DNA from 2 places in the Streptomyces sp. NPDC039480 genome. Region 1 is predicted to be linked to the other one. Evidence: riboswitches for the same ligand, from Rfam matches in the RefSeq annotation. Region 1 holds a riboswitch; the other holds the start of a gene.
The links. Region 1 has a riboswitch for cyclic di-AMP ahead of ACZ56E_RS38455 (transglycosylase SLT domain-containing protein). Riboswitches for the same ligand answer to the same signal wherever they lie in the genome.

Region 1 (5,849 bases):
AACCAGCTCCGCGCACTCGGCTGGACGCTGACCGGGCCGCTGCGCCTGACGGTGTAGCCGGTGGAGAAGGCGCCGTTCTCGCCGCTCACCACGGTCTTGCCGGGGTCTCCCACATCTCCGGTGCCGACGCGCACCTCGGCGGCCAGCGGCTTTTCGGTGCCGTCGTCCGCGATGCGGGTGAGCTTGCCGTTGACGGGGATGTCACTGCCGTAAGGGGCGGTGACCGTGCCGTTCGGGGCGTCGACCTTGAGCTTCAGTTCCTGCTTGCGGAAGGGCAGGTGGAGCGACTCGTACTCCTGGTCGAACATGTACTCATAGGTGACGTCGGTGCCGTACTCACCGGAGTACCCCGACGTGGTGAACCGCCCCGCGGAGTTCGTCCACTCCCATCCCTCGCTGCGGGTCTCCCGGGCGCGGTAGTACATGCCCACCCCGGCGAACGGCTTCACCTCGTGGGTGCGGGGGTCCTCGGCCACCAGGGTTCCGGTGACCTTGCCGGTCGGGTTGTCGTAGGAGATCCAGGGGTGGCTGCTGGTGAGGGTCAGCTTGGGGTTGAGGCCGTAGTTGAGAAAGCCGGTCGTCCGCTGGACGATCTCGTTGGGCTGTCCGTCCCTGGCCACGACGTCGATGACGTAGGCGCCCATGGCGGGCAGGGTGACCGGCTCGGAGCGGAAGGTGTCCTCGTAGCACTCGCCCGAGTCGGGGCAGGTCTCGGTGCCGGTCAGGCGGACGCTGGCGAGGACCTCGGGGTCGTTCTTCGCGTGGATCTCGAGCGTGACGTCCTTGGGGTGGAAACGCGCGGACATGTGCTCGTAGAGGGCGTAGATCTTGCCGCCCTCCTGCAGGGTTTCCGTGCGGCTGCGCGAATCGCCGTCCCCTGCGTGCGCCGCGGGCGCGGCGACCTGTGTGGCAGTGCAGACCACGAGGCCCGTGGCCAGCGCTGCCGTGAACTTCTTCAAGACTCCCCCATCGGATCTTGCTGTGTGTGTCGCGCGTATGACCGGCGGGATGGGCGAATGGTTGTGCGACTGATGGCACACATGTCAGGGGCGTCGGGGCGCAGGAGTGGCGGTGCCAGTTTCGCGGTCGTCGGTGACATGCAGCAGGGCCCGGATCCACATGGGATCCGGGCCCTGCTGTTGCAGTAGCGGGGACAGGATTTGAACCTGCGACCTCTGGGTTATGAGCCCAGCGAGCTACCGAGCTGCTCCACCCCGCGTCGTGTTCCTCCACCCTACGCCACCGCGGAGGACTCTCACACCACGGCGCGGCGCAGGGGGCGGCAAGTGCCTTGCGGGGCCGCGCAGTACACCGCCACACGAACCGCTGTTCCGCTCCGTGATGCCGCATCAGAAACAAGGTGAGGGTGCGCCAGAAGAATGGGGAACATTTCCCTTTCCCGCCCTCACCTACGTCCGCCGGAAAGGGAATTCCTGCGGGCGGGCCCTCCGTTTCGGCCGCCCTCCTTTTCTGGGCGGGCGTCACTTTCTACGCGGCAGAAGCATTGTTGACGCGGCGTCGGATGCCCGTGGCCTCACCTCGGGCCGGGCTGGGCGGGTCGACACCGACGCGATGCGAAATGCCCGTTCTGGCGTGAACAGCCACCTTTGCGCATGTCCGTATTCTTCCAGATACGACCTAATTGACTCGTTAGTGCCATACGCTGCACTTGGCCGCCTGGTGGAGCACTCGAGGGAAATGCCGTACCCCGCTCCGTGAATTGCGTCACGCCCCGGTGTCCTCGGCTTCGCGGGCCGCGGAGTGCGTTCTCGTTCTGCGCAAAGAGAGTTGGGTTTTCGATCAAAGAGGGTGCGGGATTTTGATCACGCGGTACGGGCCCGCGCATTCCCTCCATTCGAATTCCGGCCTTGTTCCGCACCGGCTTTCTCGCCTAACGTCACCGTCAATCCGGATGGAACGCCGAATCCTGCCGCTGTCCGGAAACTCTCCCACCCACACCCACTCACTCACGCACGGCAGGAGCGGGGGACCCAGGTAAGCCGCCGATCCCGGTGACGGGACGGCTCGGGGTGAAGTCGCATGCCCTGCGACCGGACATCTCCCGTCCGAACCCGACAGCTCACCCCGCAGGCGACGGAGAGGAATTCGTCATGCCCGCAAAGGGTAAGCACCGCCGTCCCAAGTCCAGCTCGCTCACCCGGGGCATCGCCGCCGCGGGCACCGGCGGCGCCGTGCTCGTTCTTCCGGTGCTCGGCGCGACCACGGCCGCCGCCGCGCCGGCCGCCGCGGCCGCCAAGCCCGCCGCGGCCCCGAAGACCTATGTCGTCGTCGCGGGTGACTCCCTGGCCGAGATCGCCCGTGAGCACTCCGTGAGCGGCGGCTGGCAGAAGCTGTACCAGGACAACCGCGGCGTCCTCGGCGACGACCCGAAGCTGATCCACCCCGGTCTCGAGCTCACCCTCGGCAAGGAGGCCCCGGCCGCCCCCGAGCGGGCGGACCGGTCCGAGCGCGGCAACACCGCCGCCGAGCCCGCCGTGGCGAAGAAGTCCTACGCCAACAACCTCGACGGCTGGATCAGGCAGTCGCTCGACATCATGGCCCAGCACGGCATCCCCGGCACCTACGAGGGCATCCACCGCAACATCATGCGGGAGTCCTCCGGCAACCCGATGGCCATCAACAACTGGGACTCCAACGCCGTCGCCGGAACCCCCTCCAAGGGGCTCCTGCAGGTCATCGGCCCCACGTTCTCCGCCTACCACGTGCCCGGCACGTCGACCGACAGCTACGACCCGGTCGCCAACATCACCGCCGCCTGCAACTACGCGGCCGACCGCTACGGCTCGATCGACAACGTCAACGGCCCCTACTAGGCCGCACCCCCAACCCCTTCCCGGTCGGTGACTGAGCCCCGGAACGCATGGCGTTCCGGGGCTCAGTCGTGTGGTGAAGCCGCCGTCCATGTCATCGGATCGCTGGAAACCCGGGTCAGTTCACAGCATGGTCAAGGAGAATGGGCCGCTCCGGTTGTCCGTACTATCGCCGTGTCAGGGCATCTGTGTACTGAATATTGCTTGTCACCCCGCAGGCCCGGGCCCCAATCCCGGTCCCGGGAAGCACACATGTGCAGCAGGCTCTTCAACTCCGGCCCCAGGTCCGGGAAAGGTTGTGCGCCCCATGTCCGAGAACGTTTCCGCCACCGAACTGACATCGCAGTACACCGCTCAAGTCCGTGCCGACCTCGAACGCAACACCAAGGAGCAGCAGCGCCTCGGTGCGGAAATCGCCTCCTTGCAGGAGCAGTTGGTGGCCCATCAGCGTGACCACGCGGTGCTGGTCAGCATCCAGCAGGCGCTCGGTGAGGAGCCGGCTTCCCCGGAGCCGGCGGCCCCGCAGGAGCGGGCCGCGGTGCCCGCCCCCCGTACGAAGAAGAAGTCGCCCGGCTCCGATGCGGCGGGCAAGCGGGCTCGGGTGACCAAGACCGCTCCGCAGCAGACGGCCGCGGGCAAGGGCGCCGGGAAGGGCGCCGCCAAGAGCTCCGGGAAGGTGGCAGGGAAGGGGGCCGCCAAGAGCTCCGGCAAGGAGTCCGGCAAGGCTGAGGCCGCCCAGCCCGCCAAGGCTGCCAAGCCGGCGCAGCCGACGCTGGTGGAGCTGATCCGCGGGCATCTCGCCGAGCAGAGCGAGCCGCGCTCGGCGGCGGAGATCGCCACGGCCCTGGGCCAGGCCCACCCCGAGCGCAGCGTCAAGACGACCGTGGTGCGCACCACGCTCGAGGGGCTGGTGGCCAAGAGCCAGGCCCAGCGCAGCAAGCAGGGCTCGTCCGTCTTCTACACCGCCGCTTCGGCGCCGGTGCTTGTGCCCGAGCAGGCGGCACCGGCGCAGGCCGGGAAGCAGGGCGGGGAGCAGGACGGCAAGACGCAGGGCAGCAAGGCGCAGGGTGAGGAGCAGGCCGCGGCTGCCGGTGCATGACCTTGCTCTTGGCCTCACTGCGGCAGGCCGGCCGGGCCGGCCTGCCTGCTGCCGTGCGGCGTTCTGGTTCCGGTGTCCGGCCGGGCGGGGCGGGTGAGGGGCCCGGACGGCGCAGTACATGTGTCCCACAAGAAGTCGTGGGGTACCCGTCGTCTCGCGATAGCGCCCCTGCCGCGTGTCATGCACGGCTGTGCGTGACACGGTCCGTCTCGAACGATCGGAATCCAGTGAGCGAGAAGAAGAACCCGGTGTCGGCCGCCGCGGAGAAGGCTGTGGAGAAGGTCCAGAACGCCATGCGGTCCGGAAACGAGATTCCCGGTGCCCCGGGCCCGGAGGCGGTGCCGGTGGAGGAGCCCACGAAGCCGCGCGGACCGTTGCCGCCCAAGGCCGACCAGCGCGGTCCCCAGACGTACAGCCCGACGGGGCAGCCCACCGGTGTGCCGCAGGAGAAGGTCGCCCAGGAGGGGGCCTACCTGACCACCGCGCAGGGGGCGCGCCTGTATGAGACCGACCATTCGCTGAAGGCCGGGCCGCGCGGCCCGGTGCTGCTGCAGGACCACCACCTGCGGGAGAAGATCACTCACTTCGACCACGAACGCATCCCCGAGCGGGTGGTGCACGCCCGCGGGGCCGCCGCGCACGGCGTCTTCAGGGCCTACGGGAGCGCCGCGGGGATCACCAAGGCGGGGTTCCTCGCCGAGGGGGTGGAGACGCCGGTGTATGTGCGGTTCTCCACCGTGCTCGGTTCGCGCGGCTCGGCCGACACCGTGCGCGACACCCGCGGCTTCGCGACGAAGTTCTACACCGACGAGGGCGTCTTCGACCTGGTCGGCAACAACATCCCGGTGTTCTTCATCCAGGACGCGATCAAGTTTCCCGACGTCATCCATGCCGGCAAGCCGCATCCGGACCGGGAGATCCCGCAGGCGCAGAGCGCGCACGACACGTTCTGGGACTTCGTGACCCTGCACACCGAGGCCACCCACCACACGCTGTGGAACATGTCCGACCGCGGCATCCCGCGCTCCTACCGGATGATGGAGGGCTTCGGCGTCCACACCTTCCGGCTGGTCAACGCCGAGGGCGCCACCACCTTGGTGAAGTTCCACTGGAAGCCCCGGCTGGGTGTGCACTCGCAGGTGTGGGAGGAGGCGCAGATCACCGGCGGTGTGGACCCCGACTTCCACCGTCGTGACCTGGCCGACGCCATCGAGGCGGGGGCCTTCCCGGAGTGGGAGCTGGGGGTGCAGACCTTCCCCGACACCGAGGACCAGATGTTCGAGGGCATCGATCTGCTGGATCCGACGAAGATCGTGCCCGAGGAGCTGGCGCCGGTGCGTCCCATCGGGCTGATGACGCTCAATGCCAATCCCTCGAACTACTTCGCCGAGACCGAGCAGGTCGCCTTCCACCCGGGCCATCTCGTCCCGGGCATCGACGTCACCGACGACCCGCTGCTGCAGGGCCGGCTCTTCTCCTATCTCGACACCCAGATCAGCCGCCTGGGCGGTCCCAACTTCGCGCAGCTGCCGATCAACCGCACCCATGCGCCCGTCAACGACATGCTGCGCGACGGCATGCACCAGACGGCCGTGCACCGGGGTGCGGCGCCCTACCGGCCCAACTCGGTGGACGGCGGCTGCCCGTTCCTGGCGGGCGCGGACACCGGGGCCTACATCGAGGTGCCGGCCGAGGTGCCGGCCTCGCGCAAGGTGCGTGAGGCGGCGGCCACCTTCGACGACCACTTCAGCCAGCCCCGGCAGTTCTGGCTCAGCATGACGCCCACCGAGCGCGAGCACATCGCGGCCGCCTACACCTTCGAGCTCGGCAAGTGCTGGAACGAGGGGATCAAGCAGCGCGGCCTGCAGGTGCTGGCCAACATCGACTCGCAGCTGTGCGCGCAGGTAGCGGCGGGCCTG
Region 2 (5,849 bases), on a different contig from region 1:
GGCGCTGTTCACCGCGTACAGGCGTCCGGTGAAGCCGGACTCCCGGAGGTTGGCCAGCACGCTGCGGCCGACGCCGCCGGGGGCCCGGCCCACGCCGATCACCGCGACCGAGCCGGGGGTGAGGAGGCGCTGCACGGACCGTCCCTCGGCGCGCTGTTCGCGGGCGCGCTGCACGGCGAGCGAGCGGGCGGTCGGCTCCAGGTCGAACTCCAGGCGTACGACGCCGTCCTCGAAGCTGCGCTTCTGCTGGTAGCCCGCGTCCGTGAACACCTTGATCATCTTGGTGTTGGCGGGCAGCACCTCGGCGGCGAAGCGCCGGATGCCGCGCTCCCTGGCGACGGCCGCGATGTGCTCCAGGAGCGTGGAGGCGACGCCGCGGCCCTGGTGGGCGTCCTGCACGAGGAAGGCGACCTCGGCCTCGTCCGCGGGCGCGCTGGCGGCCATGCCGCGCTCGTCGATGCGGTCGTAGCGCACGGTGGCGATGAACTCGCCGCCCACCGTGGCCGCGAGGCCCACCCGGTCCACCTGGTCGTGGTGGGTGAAGCGGTGCACGTCCTTGGCGGACAGCCGTGGGTAGGGCGCGAAGAAGCGGTAGTACTTCGACTCGTCCGAGACCTGTTCGTAGAAGCTGACCAGGCGGTCCGCGTCCTCGGCCGTGATGGGCCTGATCCGGGCGGTGCCTCCGTCGCGCAGCACCACATCGGCTTCCCAGTGGGAGGGGTAGTCGTGCCGAGTCTGCTGATCCGACGGGGTCTGCATGGGGCCAGGGTACGGGTCGCGCGGCCGTCGGGGCCGGGGCAAGCTGGGACGGGTCGAGGGCGGCCGGGGCCCCGGACGCGGGTCCGGCGGAGCACCCGTGACGGCATGAGACACTGGTCTAGACAAGTGTGAGACACCTGGAAGGGCAGCAACACATGGCTGAGCGCCGCGTCAACGTCGGCTGGGCCGAGGGCCTTCACGCCCGACCCGCCTCCATCTTCGTCCGTGCGGCCACGGCCGCCGGCGTCCCCGTGACGATCGCCAAGGCCGGCGGCAACCCCGTCAACGCCGGCTCGATGCTCGCGGTGCTCGGTCTGGGCGCCCAGGGCGGCGAGGAGATCGTGCTCGCCTCCGACGCCGAGGGTGCCGACGCCGCTCTCGACCGCCTGGCGAAGCTGGTCTCGGAGGGGCTCGAGGAGCTTCCGGAGACGGTCTAGGACACGTTTCCCGCATTACGTGGATGGGGTCGCCCGGAATTCCCGGGCGACCCCATCGACGTATGCGGGCGTATCCATTCGAAGAAATAGCTTTCTTCTTGTATACGGAATATACGGAGCCTCCGTTAATTCCGGAGGCTCACTGTGTTTACGGCATGTTGCGAATCGCTCACACGGGCGGCCCTGCGTGCGGGGCGCAATCGGTGGGCGGCCGCGGCCCGTTCGGCGTGCGCGGCGGTGAGCGCCTTGGCCCGCTCCGGGTCCTTGCGGGCGACCGCGTCGAGGATCGCGGCGTGCTCCGACCAGGATTCGCCGGGCGCCGCCGGGGTCTCCACGACGTACATCCAGGCGATCTTGTGCCGGAGCTGGGTGAGCAGCGCGCTGAGGCCGGGGCTTCCGGAGGCCTGGGCGAGCGTCTCGTGGAACCAGCCGCCCAGGGAGCGCAGATCCTCTCCCAGGCCGCCCCTGGAGCGCTCCTGGCCCAGCCTGACGAGCCCGCGCAACACCTTCAGGTGCGCGTCCGTGCGGCGCTGCGCGGCGCGCGCCGCGGCGAGCGGCTCGAGCAGCGTCCTGACCTCAAGGAGGTCGGCGGCCTCCTGCTCGGTGGGCTCGGCGACGCAGGCGCCCGCGTGCCTGCGGGTGACGACGAAGCCCTCGGCCTCCAGCGTGCGCAGGGCCTCGCGCACGGGCACCCGGGAGACGCCGTAGCGGCGCGCGAGGAGTTCCTCGGTGAGCCGGCCGCCCCTTTCGTGGACACCGGCGACAATATCGTCCCGAATGGCCGTGCATACCGAGTGCGCGGGCACGCGCATGATCGGACCTCCGCCTTAATCCCCGCGAAACGCGGTCGACCGACGCTCATTCAGTGACTCTATTGCAGAGCACCGGAATTTCCGACGGCGGGCCGGAATCCATGGATATCTTTTGGCCAAGAGCGGAACGGGCCAGGGCCATGGGCGGCGCGAGGGCAACGCGAAAGCCCCGGCTCTGGGCGAGCCGGGGCTTTCGGAGCTGTGCGGGGGGGCGTCCGTCAGACGTTGACACCGTGCGAGCGGAGGTACGCGACCGGGTCGATGTCCGAGCCGTACTCCGCGCCGGTGCGGGCCTCGAAGTGGAGGTGCGGGCCGCTGGAGTTGCCGGTGGAACCGGAGAGGCCGATCTGCTGGCCCGGGGTGACCGTCTGACCCACGGTGACGCCGAGGGACGACATGTGGCCGTACTGGGTGTACGTGCCGTCGTTCATCTTGATGACCACGTTGTTGCCGTAGGCACCGCCCCAGCCGGCCTCGACGACGGTGCCGGAGCCGACCGCGTGGACCGGGGTGCCGGACGCTGCGTGGAAGTCGACGCCGGTGTGGCTGCCGGAGGACCACATGGCGCCACCGGTCTGGTAGCCCGTGGAGACGTACGAGCCGCTGATCGGGGAGACGTAGGTGTTCAGGCGCTTGCGCTCGGCCTCGCGGGCGGCGCGCTCCTTGGCCTCGCGCTCCTTCTTGGCCTTCGCCTTCGCCTCGGCGTCGGCCTTGCGCTTCTCCTCGGCGGCCTTCTTCATGGCGGCCTCTTCGGCCTGCTTGGCGGCGGCCGCGTCGTCGGCGGCCTGCTGCTGCGCCGCGGCCTGCGCGTCGATGCTCGCGGCGAGCGAGTCGCCGACGGATATCGCCTGGGTGAGGCCGGTGTGCTCCATGGCGGCTTCGTCGGGGGCGGCGAGCGCCGGGGCGGCGAGGCCGCCGATGACACCGGTGGTGGTGAGCGCCGCGACACCGGCGACGTTCGCGGTGGTACGCGTGAGGCGGCTCGGACGACGGTGCTTCCCGGTGGCACGGGTGAACGCCATGTGGCGGGTGATCCTTTCCTTCCTTCTCGCCTACCGGGTTAGCTGACGGGTTCGGAGCAGGAAGGTCTCCTACGGATCCCTCACCTCGCGGCAAGGTGCCCGATTCACCCCAGGGGACATGTGGGTCCCCGGCTCCCCTGGCTCGCGCCGTACGGGGACTCGGCGATGACTGTCCGGTGCCGCGGATGCGGCGTACTGCGCGACGAACAGCCGGGTCGACGCTAAACGCGCCGACTTCAATCGACAAACAGAAGTCGTCTTTTGTAGCGCACGCCACACGGCAGACAGGCAACCACCATATGAATTCGGACATATGGGGACCCCGGCGCCTGAAGCGGTCACCGGGGTCCCGATATGTCCTGACTGTGACTCAGCCGTCACTCAGCCCGTGACGACACTCACTTCACCGATGCCGAGCGCCCTGACGGGCTCCTCGATCTGCGCGGCGTCCCCGACCAGGATCGTCACCAGCCGGTCCGCCGGGAAGGCGTTCACGACGGCGGCGGTGGCCTCCACGGTGCCGGTGGCGGCCAGCTGCCGGTACAGCTGCGCCTGGAAGTCGTCCGGCAGGTTCTGCTCGACCTGGTCGGCGAGGGTGGCCGCCACGGAGGCCGCCATCTCGTACTTCAGCGGGGCGACGCCCACGAGGTTCTGCACGGCCACGTCGCGCTCGGCGTCCGTGAGGCCCTCGGCGGCGAGGACGCGCAGGACCTGCCACAGGTCCTCCAGCGCCGGTCCCGTGTTCGGGGTGTCCACGGAGCCGCTGATGGCGAGCATCGCGGCGCCCGAGCCGTCCGGCGCCGAGCGCAGGACCTGGCTGAACGCCCGTACGCCGTAGGTGTATCCCTTCTCCTCGCGCAGGACACGGTCGAGACGCGAGGTGAGGGTGCCGCCCAGGCAGTACGTGCCGAGGACCTGGGCCGGCCAGACGCGGTCGTGCCGGTCGGCCCCGATGCGGCCGATCAGCAGCTGCGTCTGGACCGCTCCGGGGCGGTCCACGATGACGACGCGGCCGCGGTCGTCGGCGGTCACCGGCGGCACCGGGCGCGGCTCGCCCGGGGAGCCCGTCCAGGCGCCGACCGTGTCCGCGAGGACGGCGTCCAGGTCGGTCCCCGTCAGGTCGCCGACCACGACGAGGGTGGCCGTGGCGGGGCGGACGTGCTTCTCGTAGAAGGCGCGCACCGCCGCCGAGTCGATGGCCGCGACCGTCTCCTCGGTGCCCTGGCGGGGGCGCGACATGCGCGAGGTCACGGGGAAGAGCTCCTTGGAGAGCTCCTTGGCGGCGCGCCGCGCCGGGTTGGCGGCCTCGTGCGGGATCTCGTCCAGGCGGTTGCGGACGAGCCGCTCGATCTCGCTGTCCGCGAAGGCGGGGGCCCGCAGGGCGTCGGCGAGCAGGCCGAGCGCCTTCGGGAGCCGGGAGACCGGGACCTCGAGGGAGACCCGCACGCCCGGGTGGTCGGCGTGCGCGTCGAGCGTGGCGCCGCAGCGGTCGAGCTCGGCGGCGAACTCCTCGGCGGAGTGCTTGTCGGTGCCTTCGTTGAAGGCCCTCGCCATGATCGTGGCGACGCCGTCGAGGCCCTCGGGCTCGGCGTCCAGGGGCGCTTCGAGGTTGATCTCGACGGCGACGACCTGCTGACCGGGGCGGTCGCAGCGCAGCACGGTGAGGCCGTTGGGCAGGGTGCCGCGCGCGGGCGCCGGGAAGGCCCAGGGCCTGGCCGGTCCTGCCTGGGGCTGGGGGTGGAACTGCATCGTCGCGGCCTCGGTCACTTCGCCGCCTCCTCTTCTTCCTCGGCGGCCTCTGCGCCCTCGTCGGCGGCGGTCACGGGTTCGTACACGAGCACGGCGCGGTTGTCCGGGCGCAGGCGGGCCTTGGCGACCTCCTGAACCTCTTCCGCCGTGACGTCGAGGACGCGCTGGACGGCGGTGAGGGCGAGCTGCGGGTCGCCGAACAGGACGGCGTACCGGCAGAGTTCGTCGGCGCGTCCGGCGACCGTGCCGAGCCGGTCGAGCCACTCGCGCTCCAACTGCGCCTGGGCGCGCTCCATCTCCTCCGGAGTGGGGCCCTCGGCGGCGAAGCGGGCCAGTTCCTCGTCGACGGCCGTTTCGATCACGGGCACTTCGACGTCACCCGACGTCTTCACGTCCAGCCAGCCGAGCGAGGGCGCTCCGGCGAGGCGCAGCAGGCCGAAGCCCGCGGCGACCGCGGTGCGGTCCCGGCGCACGAGGCGGTTGTAGAGCCGGGAGGACTCGCCGCTGCCGAGGACGGTGAGGGCGATGTCGGCCGCGTCGCACGCGCGCGTGCCGTCCTCCGGGAGGCGGTAGGCGGCCATCAGGGCGCGGGCCGGGACGTCCTCCTCGACGACCTCGCGCAGCTCCTCGCCGATGCGCTCGGGCAGGGATCCGTCGCGCGGCGGCTGCTTGCCGTCGTGCCCGGGGATCGACCCGAAGTACTTCTCGACCCAGGCGAGCGTCTGCTCCGGGTCGATGTCGCCGACGACCGAGAGGACGGCGTTGTTGGGCGCGTAGTACGTGCGGAAGAACGCGCGCGCGTCCTCCAGGGTGGCCGCGTCCAGGTCGGCCATGGAGCCGATCGGCGTGTGGTGGTACGGATGGCCCTCCGGGTACGAGAGCGCGGTCAGCTTTTCGAAGGCCGTGCCGTACGGGACGTTGTCGTAGCGCTGGCGGCGCTCGTTCTTGACGACGTCGCGCTGGTTCTCCATGGACTCCTCGTCGAGGGCGGAGAGCAGCGAGCCCATCCGGTCGGCCTCGAGCCAGAGGGCGAGCTCCAACTGGTGGGTGGGCATCGTCTCGAAATAGTT

Region 2: another riboswitch for cyclic di-AMP. It lies ahead of ACZ56E_RS14645 (M23 family metallopeptidase); the one in region 1 lies ahead of ACZ56E_RS38455 (transglycosylase SLT domain-containing protein).

Annotation. Positions count from the first base shown of each region.
Region 1 covers NZ_JBVITX010000018.1:116,065-121,913, forward strand. Annotated here, with positions in the region: gene ACZ56E_RS38445 (hypothetical protein) at 1-959, opposite strand, end outside; tRNA gene ACZ56E_RS38450 (tRNA-Met) at 1,146-1,219, opposite strand; cyclic di-AMP (ydaO/yuaA leader) riboswitch at 1,951-2,107, shown strand; gene ACZ56E_RS38455 (transglycosylase SLT domain-containing protein) at 2,112-2,834, shown strand; gene ACZ56E_RS38460 (hypothetical protein) at 3,139-3,930, shown strand; gene ACZ56E_RS38465 (catalase) at 4,158-5,849, shown strand, end outside.
Region 2 covers NZ_JBVITX010000004.1:151,758-157,606, reverse strand. Annotated here, with positions in the region: gene ACZ56E_RS14660 (bifunctional acetate--CoA ligase family protein/GNAT family N-acetyltransferase) at 1-759, opposite strand, end outside; gene ACZ56E_RS14655 (HPr family phosphocarrier protein) at 915-1,196, shown strand; gene ACZ56E_RS14650 (GntR family transcriptional regulator) at 1,322-2,008, opposite strand; gene ACZ56E_RS14645 (M23 family metallopeptidase) at 2,227-3,030, opposite strand; cyclic di-AMP (ydaO/yuaA leader) riboswitch at 3,043-3,205, opposite strand; gene ACZ56E_RS14640 (M16 family metallopeptidase) at 3,412-4,797, opposite strand; gene ACZ56E_RS14635 (M16 family metallopeptidase) at 4,794-5,849, opposite strand, start outside.